DNA from 4 places in the Streptomyces sp. NPDC058239 genome. Region 1 is predicted to be linked to each of the others. Evidence: riboswitches for the same ligand, from Rfam matches in the RefSeq annotation. Region 1 holds a riboswitch; each other region holds the start of a gene.
What was found. A riboswitch is a leader RNA that binds a small molecule or an ion and turns the genes downstream of it on or off. The one in region 1 is predicted to bind thiamine pyrophosphate.
Positions count from the first base shown of each region.

Region 1 (3,641 bases):
CACCAGCCCGGACTTCACCAGCCCCGACTTCGGCGGCCCCGAGCACGAGTTGGACTGACCGGGTCCGGGCACCGGGCCCGTACCGACGACGGGACGCCGTCCCGAGAAGCCCTGGCCTCTCGGGACGGCGTCCCCTTGTGCGCGTCCCACTCAGTCCGCGATCGGCAGATAGACCCGGTTGCCGGCCGCCGCGAACTCCTTGGACTTCTCCGCCATGCCCGCGTCGATCTCCGCCTGGGAACCGCCGTGTTCACGACGGATGTCCTGGGAGATCTTCATCGAGCAGAACTTCGGGCCGCACATCGAGCAGAAGTGCGCCGTCTTCGCCGGCTCGGCCGGCAGCGTCTCGTCGTGGAACTCCCGAGCCGTGACCGGGTCGAGAGCCAGATTGAACTGGTCCTCCCAGCGGAATTCGAAACGGGCGTCGGAGAGCGCGTCGTCCCAGTCCTGCGCCCCCGGGTGCCCCTTGGCGAGGTCCGCCGCATGGGCCGCGATCTTGTACGTGATGACGCCGGTCTTCACATCGTCCCGGTTGGGCAGGCCGAGGTGCTCCTTGGGCGTGACGTAGCAGAGCATCGCCGTGCCCCACCAGGCGATCATCGCCGCACCGATGCCCGAGGTGATGTGGTCGTACGCCGGGGCGACATCGGTGGTCAGCGGGCCGAGCGTGTAGAACGGCGCCTCCTCGCAGATCTCCTGCTGCAGGTCGATGTTCTCCTTGATCTTGTGCATCGGGACATGGCCCGGGCCCTCGATCATGGTCTGGACGCCGAACCGCTTGGCGATCGTGTTCAGCTCACCGAGCGTGCGCAGTTCGGCGAACTGGGCCTCGTCGTTGGCGTCGGCGATCGAGCCGGGGCGCAGCCCGTCGCCCAGCGAGTACGTCACGTCGTACGTGGCGAGGATCTCGCAGAGCTCCTCGAAGTGCTCATACAGGAACGACTCCTTGTGGTGCGCGAGGCACCACGCCGCCATGATCGAGCCACCGCGGGAGACGATGCCGGTCTTGCGGCGGGCGGTCAGCGGGACGTAGGGCAGGCGCACGCCGGCGTGGACCGTCATGTAGTCGACGCCCTGCTCGGCCTGCTCGATGACGGTGTCCTTGTAGATCTCCCAGGTCAGCTCCTCGGCCCGGCCGTCGACCTTTTCGAGGGCCTGGTAGAGGGGAACGGTGCCGATCGGCACGGGGGAGTTGCGCAGAACCCACTCACGGGTGGTGTGAATATTGCGGCCGGTGGAAAGGTCCATGACCGTGTCGGCGCCCCAGCGCGTCGCCCATGTCATCTTCTCCACCTCCTCCTCGATGGAGGACGTCACCGCGGAGTTGCCGATGTTGGCATTGACCTTCACCAGGAACCGCTTGCCGATGATCATCGGCTCGATCTCGGGGTGGTTGACGTTGGCCGGCAGCACGGCCCGGCCCGCGGCGATCTCCTCGCGCACCACCTCGGGTTCGACGTTCTCCCGGATCGCCACGTACTCCATCTCCGGGGTGATCTCGCCCCGGCGGGCGTACGCGAGCTGGGTCACCGGCCGCCCGTCCCGGCTGCGGCGGGGCAGGCGCGGGCGGCCGGGGAAGACCGCGTCGAGGTTGCGCAGCCCGCCACGCGGCGGGGTGTGCTTGAGCCCGTCGTCCTCGGGTCGGGCGGGGCGGCCCGGATACTCCTCGGTGTCGCCGCGCGCGATGATCCAGCTCTCCCGCAACGGTGCGAGCCCGCGCCGGACATCGGTCTCGGTGGTGGGATCGGTGTACGGGCCCGACGTGTCGTACAGCGTCACGTCCTTGCCGTTGGTGAGGTGCACCTGACGGACCGGCACCCGGAGGTCGGGGCGTGAGCCCTGGACGTACCCCTTGTGCCAGCCGATGGACTTCCCGGCCTCGTCGCTCTGGTTCGAGGCAGGCGTGCGTGCGTCCGATGTGGTCATGAGACCTACTCCCTACGCCGGCATTACCCGGTAACAGGTTCGGCGGTCGGCGCAGCCTCCTCCCGTACGGATGTACGGATATCAGCGCCCTCTCAGCCCGGTGCTCCGAGCTCCCGCGTGTGCAAAGGTTCCTCCACGCTAGCGCCCTGTCCGGCGTAATGAACAGAGGGCCCTTCTCTTCTTGCAATGATCGGCCGGTGACGTCCCCCCATACCGACCCCGAACCGCAGGGCCATCAGCACGGCCACTCGCACAGCCATGGCCCTGCCGAGCCCGTCTCCAAACATCTGCGCAAGGTCATCGCGGCCGTGCTGATCCCGTTCGCCACCGCGGTCGTCGTCTGCCTGGCGGTGCTCTGGCCGGGCGGCGCGCCCCCGCACGAGCGGACCGGTGTCGGTTTCGACCGGCAGACCCAGCAGGGAAAGGTGGTGAATATCGACAAGGTGAACTGCAAGGACGTGAACGCCGCCCAGACACCCATCAGCGGCGAGACCACCCCGCCGTCGGGTAGCGGGCCCGGGCTGTGCGAAAAGGCCACGGTCGAGGTGACGACCGGTCACGACAAGGGACGGACCTTCGTCGAGATCGTTCAGCCGGACGCACCCCGTCAGTTGCACGAAGGGCAGGGCGTGATCGTGGCGTACGCCCCCGACGCACCCCATGATCTGCAGTACTCGGTGACGGATGTGAACCGGAAGTTCCCGATGACGCTGCTGGCCGGGATCTTCGCCCTGGTCGTGATCGCGGTGGGCAGGATGCGTGGGGTGATGGCACTGGTCGCGCTCGCCGTGTCGTTCGCCGTGCTGACCCTGTTCATCCTCCCGGCCATCCTCCAAGGCTCGAATCCACTGCTCGTCGCGGTGGTCGGGGCAAGTGCGATCATGCTGATTGCGCTCTACATGTGCCACGGCCTGACCGCCCGCACGTCGGTCGCGGTGATCGGCACACTGATCTCACTGCTGCTGATCGGGCTGCTCGGATCTCTTTTCATCGGCTGGGCGAGCCTGACCGGCAACACCGACGACAGCACCGGCCTCATCCACGGCCTGTACCCGCACATCGACATGAGCGGTCTGCTGCTGGCCGGTGTCATCATCGGCTCGCTCGGAGTACTCGACGATGTGACGGTCACCCAGACATCGGCGGTCTGGGAGCTGCACCAGGCGAACCCGACGATGGGTGCCCGGGGGCTCTACCGGGCAGGGATCAGGATCGGGCGCGATCACATCGCCTCGGTCGTCAATACGCTGGTGCTCGCCTACGCGGGCGCCGCACTGCCGCTGCTGCTGCTGTTCTCGATCGCCCAGAGCAGCGTGGGGACGGTGGCCAACAGCGAGCTGGTGGCGGAGGAGATCGTACGAACGCTGGTCGGCTCGATCGGACTGGTCGCCTCGGTGCCGGTGACGACGGTGCTCGCTGCGCTGGTCGTCTCCGCGGACCGCACAGGGGCCGGCGCGGAAGCCGGAGCTTCGGCACCTGTACGGACCGGGAAAGGCCGTCGTCGTAGGACGAAGCCTTGAACGCCTCCATACGGAGAGCGATTCACCCATTCAGCAGGTGTTGTGTTCGACCGGGGGGCCGGTCGGCGGCGCCGCGCTCCTCAGCCGGCGTTCTGTTCCTCGGCGAGGATCCGGCCCAGGGCCTCTTCCAGGTTGCCCTCGAAGTCACCCAGCGTGCACTCCTGCCCGAGCGGCACGAGTTTGTCCGTCCGGTCG
Region 1 is NZ_JBHVWS010000028.1:38,220-41,860, reverse strand. Features, by position in the region: gene ACFVYE_RS26910 (hypothetical protein) at 1-58, shown strand, start outside; gene thiC (phosphomethylpyrimidine synthase ThiC) at 151-1,926, opposite strand; TPP riboswitch at 1,919-2,053, opposite strand; gene ACFVYE_RS26900 (YibE/F family protein) at 2,124-3,446, shown strand; gene ACFVYE_RS26895 (SsgA family sporulation/cell division regulator) at 3,527-3,641, opposite strand, start outside.

Region 2 (3,641 bases), on a different contig from region 1:
TGACGCAGCCGCAGCGGCGCGTATACCGCCAGGGCCACGAGAAACGCCACGTAGTACGAGAGGTCGGCGCCGTGCAGGGCAGCCGCCACCGGGCCCACATACAGACTGGTGTCCATGAACGGCACGGCGGCGGCGAAGGCGACGACGAACGCCAGCAACGGGGGCCATCCGGGCTGTGCCCGGGTGGTCTCGACGGCGAGGTCGATCGCGGCGCCGCCCCGCGCCCGGGCCCGGGCGAGCCAGTCGACGACGACGATCGCCACGAAACCGGGAATCCAGTAGCCGACGAACAGCAGCACGTTCTGGAAGCGGGCCGTGGTGTCGGCGGCGTGCATCCACAGCACCAGAGGGAAGCCGAGCACGGCGGCGAGGGCGGCAGCCGCCGGGCGCGGAAGGCGCACTCCCACGGTCTGCAGCGCCAGGGAACCGCTGTAGTCGTTCATGGCGTTGCTGCTGAGGGCCGCCAGCGCCACGGCGAGCAGTCCGAACGCGCCCAGCACCCCGCCGCCCAGCAGCTCGTCCACGCCCGCGGCGGTCTGGTCGGTCAGCACCGAGGCACCCCACAGGCCGAGTGTCTGTACGGCGACGAAGGACACCACGAGGCCGAGCAGCGTGCACCAGAACATGCGTGGGCGCGAGGTGGTGCGCGGCAGGTAGCGGCTGAAGTCGCTGGCGTACGGAGCCCAGGACAGGGTCAGACTCAGCGCGATGGTGCTGGTCAGGACGAACGCGCCGACCTGGTCGGCGCCGTGCGCGGTACCGGTGCCGGCGGGGTGGACACCGTCGAGCAGTCGCCAGGCGATCAGCGCGAATGCGGCGGCGAGTACGAAGGTCATGACGATCTGAAGCCGGTGGATGGCCTCGTAGCCCAGCACGCCGAGGGCGCCCTGGGCCACCAGCATGACCAGGACACCGAGCCAGAACGGCCAGCCGCACAGCCGCGCGAGCGCGTCCCCGCCGAACAGCCCGATCAGCGCGTCCCAGGCGACCGAGGACAGCCACTGCAGGATGCCGGGCACCGCCACGCCGCGGCCGAAGGCGAGCCGGGCCAGCGGCAGCTGCCCGGCACCGGTCTGGCTCCCCCAAGTGCCCAGGTAGGCGGTGGGCACCGCGCCGAGCACGGTGCCCAGCACGACGGCGGTGAGCGCGGCTGCGAAGTCCAGGCCGAGGGCGATGCCGACGGTGCCGGTGAACACGCCGGTCATGGTCAGATTGGGAGCGAACCATACGGTGAACAGGCGCCCGGGACCGCCGTAGCGGTTGCTCTCGGGGACCGGCTCTATACCGTGCGCTTCCACACGGAGGTCGCCGGGGGCCGTCGGCATCCGTCCGTCGAAAACGGCCGGTCGGCCGTCGGCGGGCAGACCGCCGGATGCATGCACCAAAGGCATGGAAGACATCCCTCCGCCAGTACGAACTGGTTCAGGTTCGACGGGTGTGATCTCAGCCCTCGGATGGGGCACCCCGTGTCCGGTACGACGGACAGACTAACCCGATCGCTCCGGCCCTCACCTCGCCGGGACCGGTACTCCGAAAGGATCTCCGACAGGAGCAAGGGGCTGCTCGGCCCGGATGGTCTGCCGTCGACGTCGTGATGGGAGCCCCAGCGGGAGGTGAGCCGGGTCACCCCCCGCGGCCGCCCTCGTCGCTGATCCGCGCGGCGCGAGGGCGGGGCGCTCCCGGTCCGGTGTCCGGAGGAGGCCGTCGGCGCACAGCACGAGGACGGCCTTCCGCGAGTCGGCGTTCAGCGGTTTCGAAGAGCACCCCGCCCCGCGGCCTGCTCCAGCGCCTCACCGTCATCGCAGCACGTGACCCCCGCCATGCCCTCCCTCGGCGTGCTCGCTCACCTTTGGCCGAGCTTGATGTGCTCGGTCAGGTTGCCGAGCTCGCTGCCGAGTTTCTGCACGGGGTCGGCGAAGGAGGCCAGGGCGGACTCGATGTCGACCGCTGCGGCCGTGTGATGCTCCATGACAGCTGCGTGCTCCAGCCGTGCCCACACGGCGGCTTCGGCCACCAGCGCGTCGCGCTGAGGACTGGCAACCGGGTGCTGGGATGCCTGGGTGAGCAGCTCGCGGGCCCTCTGGGCAGGGGTGCTGTCGTTCATGGACCGAATCTTTCCAGCGAAGGCCGGGCGACATGCGGTTTCGGGGGCGGGACACTCGGGCCGAGCCGGTGGTGGAATGGCACAGCATGCGGACGAGCTCTCCGTAACCGGTGACGATCCCACGCTCTCCCCCGCCCGGCCGGGGGCTCGTCCGATACACGGCCGACCATGGCGCGGCGGAGATGCCCGGGCGGATGATCTCGGCACATGGCCGGTCAGCCGTCGGCCCGCAGAGCGTGGAGCAGCATCGGCAGCGAGGAGTGCAACTCACGCTGCCAGTACGCCCAGCCGTGGGTCCCCGGTCCGTAGAAGTGGGTGGTCACGTGCTTCGCGCCGTTGCGTCCGAGCTCGCTCGCAAGGGCCTGGTTCTGCCTGTTGAAGTCCGCTTCGAGCGCGCTCGTGGTGCCCGGCGGGTCCAAGGGGCCGGTGGTGCCGTCGCCGCAGGACAGGTAGACGGGGATCGACTTGAGGCGCTTGGCCAGGTGGAACGGGTCGTGGGCCGCCCAGACATCACGTTGCGCGACCGGGTCGCCCCAGACCCTCAGCGGGTCGTTGCCCTGACCGGCGAAGAAACCCATGATGCGGTTCATCGACTCGTCGTTGAGCAGCGGGTGCACAGAGCCGGAGTACGCCGCAGCTGCCTTGAACATCCCGGGGTGCCGGGCGGCATACAGCAGGGCGCCCTGGCCACCCATCGAAAGTCCCGCCACGACGCGGTTCCTGCTCGCCCCCCAGTCGTGCTCGAGGAGGAGGCGCAGCTCCTTGGTGTGGAAGGTCTCCCACGCCGGGTCACCACCCTGGCCGTAGTTCCACCAGTCGCTGTACCAGCCGTTCCAGCCGGCCTCCGGCATGACCACGAGGACGTCGCGCAGGCTGTCGGTCCGCGCGACGTCGGTCTGGCTGGTCCACGACGTGTAGTCCCCGCAGCAGCCGTGCAGCAGCCAGAGGGTCGGCCAGTGCCGGCTCCGGTCGCTGGGGTCCCAGCCATCGGGCGTGAGCAGACGCACGTTCACCGTCCGGCCGCCGAGGGCCGGTGAACGGACCGACAAGTCGACCTGCCGGTCGGCTACCTGGGTGAAGGCGACGACCTCTGCACCCCGGGTCGAGGGCCCGAGCCCGCCCGCTTCCGCGGCGGGTGACACCGTCGACGCGGTGGCCGGCGCCGCCGGTATCGACGCCAGAGTGAGCAGCAGCGCGGCAAGGACGAGCAGGAGGCGGGCTCGGCGGATCGGTATGGCGGTCATGGCGGCTCCTGACGGTGGGTGGTCGCTGGCTCGGGCCTTCTCGGACCGGGCTCGGTCAGCCCCGGTCGGGCAGGATCAGCAGCGCGTCCCCGACGGGGCGTTCACCGGCCGCGTCGGACGGGTCGTTGATCACTTCTCCGTCGACCACCATGGTGGTCGACCCGCCGCCGTCAAGATTGACCGCGTCGCGCAGGCCGAGTGCCCGGGCGACGGCTGCGCTCTCGGGGATGCTCAGCCCGAGCGCGTCCGTGCTGCGTCCGTCGGCCGTGACCAGTACGGTCCTGCCGGAGGCG
Region 2 is NZ_JBHVWS010000011.1:108,270-111,910, forward strand. Features, by position in the region: gene ACFVYE_RS15560 (purine-cytosine permease family protein) at 1-1,391, opposite strand, end outside; TPP riboswitch at 1,383-1,477, opposite strand; gene ACFVYE_RS15565 (hypothetical protein) at 1,844-2,104, opposite strand; gene ACFVYE_RS15570 (alpha/beta hydrolase) at 2,320-3,348, opposite strand; gene ACFVYE_RS15575 (phosphodiester glycosidase family protein) at 3,404-3,641, opposite strand, start outside.
Region 2: linked by a shared signal. The riboswitch ahead of ACFVYE_RS15560 (purine-cytosine permease family protein) and the one ahead of thiC (phosphomethylpyrimidine synthase ThiC) in region 1 are both predicted to bind thiamine pyrophosphate.

Region 3 (3,641 bases), on a different contig from region 1:
CGGCCGACGGCGAGGACCGCGACCAGGACGCCGTCCCGCAGCCAGCACACCGACCAGGAGGGACCGGCCGGATCGCCGCGCCACAGCAGGGTGTCGGCGCTCCCGTGGTGGCCCGCGTACTGCACGAACCGGTCGAACTGCTCGGACCAGAAGTACGGCACGGGGTCGTACGTCTGCGGCGCCGGGCCGTCCTCGGCCCCCGCCCCGATGATGTTGGCGGCGGCGGTCCGAGGGCCCTGGAGGGCGTTGTCCCAGTGGTGGATGAGAAGGCGTTCGCCGTACCGCAAGGAGGGGAACGAGGCGCAGTCACCGACCGCGTACACATCGGGGAGCGAGGTGCGCAGCGCCCCGTCGGCGGTCACCGATCCGTCGGGGCCGAGCGCGATACCGGAGCCGGCCAGCCAGCCCGTGGCGGGCCGTGCGCCGATTCCGACGACGACCGCTCCGGCCGGGATCGTGCGGCCGTCCGCGAGGATCACCCGGCCGGGTTCGATGCGGGCGACCCGGGCTCCGGTGAGGAGTTCGGCGCCGCTCTCGGCGTACCAGGCGGTCATCGGGGCGGCGACCTCGGCGGGCATCGCGTCCGCGAGGGGCCGGTCGGCGGCCTCGACGACGGTGACCTCGCAGCCCGCGGCGCGGGCCGCGGTGGCGAACTCGGCGCCGATCCAGCCCGCGCCGACGACCACGACGCCGTGCTGCCCGTCGAGTACGGGCCGCAGCCGTGCCGCGTCGTCGAGGGTGCGCAGCAGATGGACGCCGGGAACACCCTCGGCGCCGGGCAGGACAACCGGTTCGGCGCCGGTCGCGATCACCAGGACGTCGTACGCAACGGGTCCTGACGGGGTGTCCAGCTCATGCGCGCCCGGTCGTACACCGGTGACTTCGCGGCCCAGCTGCAGATCGATGTCCAGCGCCTCGAAGTCGACGTCGAAGGCGGAGTCCTCGGCCTTGCCGAGCAGTACCGCCTTGGACAGCGGGGGCCGGTCGTAGGGCTGGTGCGGTTCGGCGCCGATCAGGGCGACGGAGCCGGTGAAGCCCTGTTCCCGCAGGGCCACCGCCGTCTGCACGCCTGCCATGCCCGCGCCGACGATGACGACACGGCGTCCTGCCTGCCGGTCCGGCTGCTCTGACTGCTGCTGCTCGCTCACCCGTACACCTTAAGCATCTGACGGTTCGTCAGGAAGAGGGGAACTCTTCGACCGTGCTCGTACCACTGCCCTCCTGCGACTCCCACTCCCACCGCTCGTCCAGCCGGACCCGGCCGTCCGCGAGGTCGACGACAGTGGAGACACAGTGACCGGAGGATGTCGTGCCGTCCTGCTTCAGCTGGACGGAGGGGCACCTCCCATGCCTTTGAGGCCATGGGGGAGGAAGTCGAGGGTGTCGTCGACGCGGGTACCGACGAGATGGCCGCGGACCACGTCGCCGCCCGCGTACTCGGCCCAGACCTGGCCGTCCTTCTCGTGGTACGTGAAGCGGGTACGGGTACCGACCTGTCCCGGGGCCTGGTCGGCGACCGGTGAGAGAACGAGTCCGTCGAGCGAACGGGCCACGGTGGCTGCTCCCTTACCCGGTCCGGGGGACGGGGTCTAGGGTGGCGACGTAAAACACTCGCGGGAGCCCGGACGCACCGGGCTGAGAGGGAGGCTGGGGCGGCCTTCGACCGTACGAACCTGATCCGGGTCATGCCGGCGAAGGGAGGGGCTGGACGCCCATGCGTTCTTCTCGCAACGGAAACGGATCCGATGTCCTTGTCGTCGGGGGCGGGATCATCGGTCTGGTGACCGCCTGGCGGGCCGCGCAACGCGGACTGCGTACCGCGGTCGTCGATCCCGAACCGGGTGGCGGAGCCGCCCGGGTGGCGGCCGGCATGCTGGCCGCCGTCACCGAACTCCACTACGGCGAACAGATGCTGCTGGGCCTCAATGTCGCCTCGGCCGCCCGCTATCCGGCCTTCGCGGCCGAGCTGGAGGCGGCGAGCGGACAGGGGACGGGCTTTCGCGCCTGCGGCACCCTGGCCGTCGCGCTGGACTCCGACGACCGTGCCCATCTGCGGGATCTGCACGCCCTGCAGCAGCGTTCGGGCCTGGAGTCGGAGTGGCTCACCGGCCGCGAATGCCGCCGCCTGGAGCCGATGCTCGCGCCGGGCGTCCGCGGCGGTCTGCGGGTCGACGGCGACCACCAGATCGATCCCCGCCGGCTGGCCGCCGCACTGCTGACCGCCTGCGAGCGGGCCGGGGTGATCTTCCATCGCGGATGGGTGGAACGCCTGACGGTGACACACGACCGGGCCGCCGGAGCCGTGCTCGCCGGGGGTACGGAGCTCGCCGCCGACCAGGTCGTACTCGCCGCGGGCAGCCTCAGCGGCCGGCTCCCGGGGCTGCCGGACGAGGTCGTGCCGCCGGTCCGGCCGGTGAAGGGACAGGTGCTGCGGCTGACCGTGCCCGCCGCGTACGCACCGTTCCTCACCCGGACGGTCCGGGCCGTGGTTCGGGGCAGCCATGTCTATCTCGTACCGCGCGAGAACGGCGAACTGGTCGTCGGCGCCACCAGCGAGGAGATGGGCTGGGACACCACCGTCACCGCGGGCGGCGTCTACGAGCTGCTGCGGGACGCCCACGAGCTGGTGCCCGGCATCACCGAGCTGCCGCTCACCGAGACCCGGGCCGGTCTGCGCCCCGCCTCCCCCGACAACGCCCCGCTGCTCGGCCCCACCGCCCTGCCCGGCCTCCACCTCGCCACCGGCCACCACCGCAACGGGGTGCTGCTGACCCCCGTCACCGGCGACGTCATGGCGGAGTTCCTCACCACAGGCGAGCTGCCCGAGGTGGCCCGCCCCTTCACCCCGCACCGTTTCTCGTCCGCCGCCGTCTCCGTACGTCAGGAGCAGCCCGCATGACCGATTCCGCGCCCCTCTCCGTGTCCGTGAACGGCGAGGTCCGTCTCCTCGCCGCGGGCACCACCCTGGACACCCTTGTCGCCACCCTGACCGCCGCGCACTCCGGCGTCGCGGCCGCCGTCAACGAGACCGTCGTCCCGCGCGGCCAGTGGTCCACCGCCGCACTCGGTGACGGTGACCGCGTCGAGGTCCTGACCGCGGTCCAGGGAGGCTGACCATGTCCGACGACCTCTTCACCCTCGGCGACACCGCCTTCGGCTCCCGGCTGATCATGGGAACCGGCGGGGCGCCCAGCCTCGACGTGCTGGAACGCTCCCTGACCGCCTCCGGTACCGAGCTCACCACCGTCGCGATGCGCCGCCTCGATCCGACCGTGCAGGGCTCGGTGCTCTCCGTGCTCCAGCGGCTCTCCATCCGCGTACTGCCGAACACGGCGGGCTGCTTCACCGCGGGCGAGGCCGTGCTGACCGCCCGGCTGGCCCGCGAGGCGCTCGGCACCGACTGGATCAAGCTGGAGGTGGTGGCCGACGAGCGGACCCTGCTGCCCGACCCGATCGAGCTGCTGGACGCCGCGGAGACCCTGGTGGACGACGGCTTCACCGTGCTTCCGTACACCAATGACGACCCCGTGCTGGCCCGCAGGCTCCAGGATGTGGGGTGCGCGGCGATCATGCCGCTCGGCTCCCCCATCGGCTCCGGCCTCGGCATCCGCAATCCGCACAACTTCCAGCTGATCGTCGAG
Region 3 is NZ_JBHVWS010000001.1:412,622-416,262, forward strand. Features, by position in the region: gene ACFVYE_RS01910 (NAD(P)/FAD-dependent oxidoreductase) at 1-1,148, opposite strand, end outside; partial or broken gene ACFVYE_RS01915 (hypothetical protein) at 1,177-1,553, opposite strand; TPP riboswitch at 1,604-1,717, shown strand; gene thiO (glycine oxidase ThiO) at 1,715-2,899, shown strand; gene thiS (sulfur carrier protein ThiS) at 2,896-3,114, shown strand; gene ACFVYE_RS01930 (thiazole synthase) at 3,117-3,641, shown strand, end outside.
Region 3: linked by a shared signal. The riboswitch ahead of thiO (glycine oxidase ThiO) and the one ahead of thiC (phosphomethylpyrimidine synthase ThiC) in region 1 are both predicted to bind thiamine pyrophosphate.

Region 4 (3,641 bases), on a different contig from region 1:
GCCCCAGAGTTCGTCGAGAAACCCGCCGCGTCCCAGCAGCGCGAGGAAGGCGGTCCCGACGACGACGGTCGGCAGGACGAACGGCACGGTGACGACCGCCCGCAGCAGTTGTTTGCCGGGGAAGTCGAAGCGGGCGAAGACATAGGCGCCGGGCAGCGCGATCAGCAGGGTCAGCGCGGTCGAGGCGAGCGCCTGCCAGGTGGTGAACCAGAGGACGTCGCGAATGTCCGGCCGGGTCAGCACTTCGCCGATCCGGCCGAACTGCCAGCCCCCGTCCACCTTCAGTCCACGGCCGACGATCGCGGCGACGGGGTAGGCGAAGAACAGCGCGAAGAACGCGACGGGCACGGCCATCAGGCCGAGCCGCACCGCGCTCGCGCGCCACGCCTTTGCGCGCGCCGAGTTCGCGTGCCCGGAGCAGGCGCGCGGCCTCTTCCCGCGCGGCCCTTCCCCGTGCTCGCTCTTCCCGTGCTCGCCCCTCCCGCCCGCGTCCGTTCCGCGTACGGGGGTCTTCGCTACTTCACTACGAGCGAGGACCACGACTGAACCCACTGCTCACGGTTCTTGGAAATCTCGTCGGGGGCGACGGTCGCCGGCCTGTCCACCGTCGCACCGAACTTCGTGAAGAGTTCCGGCAGTTCCGCGCTCTTGGTGACCGGGTTCACGAACATGTTGAGTGGCATGTCCTCCTGGAATTTCTTGCTGATCAGGAAGTCCAGCAGGGCCTTGCCACCCGCCTCGTTCTTCGCGCCGTTCAACAGACCCGCGAATTCGATCTGACGGAAGCAGGTCCCGGTGGCGACCCCGGTCGGGGCCTCGGCCGGCTGCGGCTTCGCGTACAGCACCTCGACGGGCGGGCTGGAGGCGTACGAGACGACGAGCGGCCGGTCGGCCTTGGCCTTCTTACCGCCCGCGGAGCCGGAGAACTCCTCGTTGTACGCCTGCTCCCAGCCGTCGACGACCTTGACGCCGTTGCTCTTCAGCTTCTTCCAGTAGTCCTGGTAGCCCTTCTCGCCGTAGGTGGCGACGGTGCCGAGGAGGAAGCCGAGGCCGGGCGAGGAGGTCCCGGCGTTCTCGGTGACGAGGAGGTTCTTGTACTCGGGCTTCGCCAGGTCGTCGAAGGACTGCGGCGGCGCGAGCTTCTTGTCGGCGAAGTACTTCTTGTCGTAGTTGATGCAGATGTCGCCGGTGTCGATCGGGGTGACCCGGTGCTCGGCGTCCAGTTGGGTGCCGGCCGCCACCTGATCGATGCCCTTCGCCTCGTACGGCGTGAAGAGACCGCTGTCGAGAGCGCGGGAGAGCAGGGTGTTGTCGACACCGAAGAACACATCTCCCCGCGGGGAGCCCTTGGTCAGGATTTCCTGGTTGAGCGCGACACCCGCGTCACCGCTCTTCAGCACCTTGACGGTGTAGCCGGTCTCCTCGGTGAACTCCTTGAGCACATCCTTGGAGGCGTTGAAGGAGTCATGGCTGACAAGAGTCACGGTCTTCGAACCGGAGCTCTTCGTACCGCCGGAACCGGAGTCCGACTTGTCGGAGCTCCCGCATCCGGCAAGTGCCGTGACGCCGAGCGCGGCGGCGACAGCCGTCGCCGCAAGCTGCTTGGTTCTGCGTGTGGTGCTCATTGTGGATTCCTCCTGGGTTTTGGCCAGGAAGAGACGCGGCCCTGCCCCTGGAAAAGCGGGCAGGGCGCAACAGCATGAGTTGATGACCGAACTTCCTACCCGGAATGACCCGGGCGAGGTTCAGAGGGTCTGCGGCCGACCTGTTCTCGGTGCCGCACTCTCAGCGCTGTGGCGCTCCCCTGTCGGAATATGAAGTTGATTTCAGGCCCAGGCTACACGGGCCGTTCCGGCCTCAGCGCTCGGCTGCCGCCAACTGCCCGCAGGCCCCGTCGATCTCCTGGCCGCGGGTGTCCCGCACGGTCACCGGCACTCCGTGTGCCGCGATCGCGTCGACGAACGCCTTCTCGTCCTCGGGCCGCGAGGCGGTCCACTTGGAGCCGGGCGTCGGGTTCAGCGGGATCAGGTTGACGTGCACACGCTTGCCCTTGAGGAGCCGGCCGAGCCGGTCACCACGCCACGCCTGGTCGTTGATGTCCCGGATCAGCGCGTACTCGATGGAGATGCGGCGGCCGGACTTCTCCGCGTACTCCCACGCGGCGTCCAGCACCTCGCCCACCTTCCAGCGCGTGTTCACCGGGACGAGCGTGTCGCGCAGCTCGTCGTCCGGTGCGTGCAGGGAGACGGCGAGACGGCACTTGAAGCCCTCGTCGGCGAAGCGGAGCATCGCGGGCACCAGGCCCACGGTGGACACGGTGATCCCGCGCTGCGAGAGCCCCAGCCCGTCCGGCTCGGGGTCGGTCAGCCGGCGGATCGCGCCGACCACCCGGTTGTAGTTGGCGAGCGGCTCGCCCATGCCCATGAAGACGATGTTGGAGAGCCGCGCCGGACCACCGGGGACCTCCCCGTCGCGCAGCGCGCGCATGCCGTCCACGATCTGGTGGACGATCTCCGCGGTCGACAGATTGCGGTCGAGACCGGCCTGCCCCGTGGCGCAGAACGGGCAGTTCATCCCGCATCCCGCCTGCGAGGAGATGCACATCGTCACCCGCTCCGGGTAGCGCATCAGGACGGACTCCACGAGCGTCCCGTCGTGCAGCTTCCACAGCGTCTTACGGGTGGTGTCGTCGTCACAGCTGATGTGGCGGACCACCGACATCAGGTCGGGGAACATCGCCTCGGCGAGCTTGTCCCGCGAACCGGCCGGGATGTTGGTCCACTCTGCCGGGTCGTGCGCGTACCGCGCGAAGTAGTGCTGTGAGAGCTGCTGGGCGCGGAACGGCTTCTCGCCGATCGCGGCGACGGCTTCCTTGCGCTCGGCGGGCGTGAGGTCGGCGAGGTGCCGCGGCGGCTTCTTGGCTCCGCGGGGCGCGACGAAAGTGAGTTCTCCGGGCTTAGGCATGGTTCATCCAGTGTCGCAGACAGAACAGTGAGGGCCCGCCGCCCTGTGGACAACGGACCCTCACTCGCAAAAGCCCAGGTCAGGGCGGCAGAACTCGGGGATCAGCCGGAACCCACGAACAGCACCAGCAGCAGCCAGACCACCGGGGCGGTCGGCAGCAGCGAGTCCAGCCGGTCCATGATGCCGCCGTGGCCCGGCAGCAGCGTGCCCATGTCCTTGATCCCGAGGTCCCGCTTGATCATCGACTCGCCCAGGTCACCGAGAGTGGCACTGGCCGCGACCGCGAACCCCAGCAGCAGTCCCTGCCACCAGGAACCGCCGTCGATCAGGAACTGCATGCACAGCGCACCGGCGACCATCGCGAAGGCGACGGCCCCGAACAGGCCCTCGCGGGTCTTTCCGGGGCTGATGCGCGGCGCGAGCTTGTGCTTGCCGAAGCGCCAGCCGACGGCGTACGCACCCGTGTCGCTGACCACGGTCAGCAGCAGGAAGGTGAGCACCCGCTGAGGGCCGTCGTCCGCAGTCAGGAGCATGGCGACGAAGGTGGCCAGGAACGGTACGTAGAACGCGGCGAACACGCCGGCCGTAACGTCCTTGAGGTAGCCCTCGGGAGGCTCGGTCATCCGCCAGACGAGCACCGCGAGTGCGGTCAGCGCCATCGCCACCCAGGCGCCCTC
Region 4 is NZ_JBHVWS010000021.1:52,251-55,891, forward strand. Features, by position in the region: gene ACFVYE_RS22540 (ABC transporter permease) at 1-354, opposite strand, end outside; gene ACFVYE_RS22545 (thiamine ABC transporter substrate binding subunit) at 516-1,625, opposite strand; TPP riboswitch at 1,700-1,816, opposite strand; gene rlmN (23S rRNA (adenine(2503)-C(2))-methyltransferase RlmN) at 1,858-2,964, opposite strand; gene ACFVYE_RS22555 (phosphatidate cytidylyltransferase) at 3,066-3,641, opposite strand, start outside.
Region 4: linked by a shared signal. The riboswitch ahead of ACFVYE_RS22545 (thiamine ABC transporter substrate binding subunit) and the one ahead of thiC (phosphomethylpyrimidine synthase ThiC) in region 1 are both predicted to bind thiamine pyrophosphate.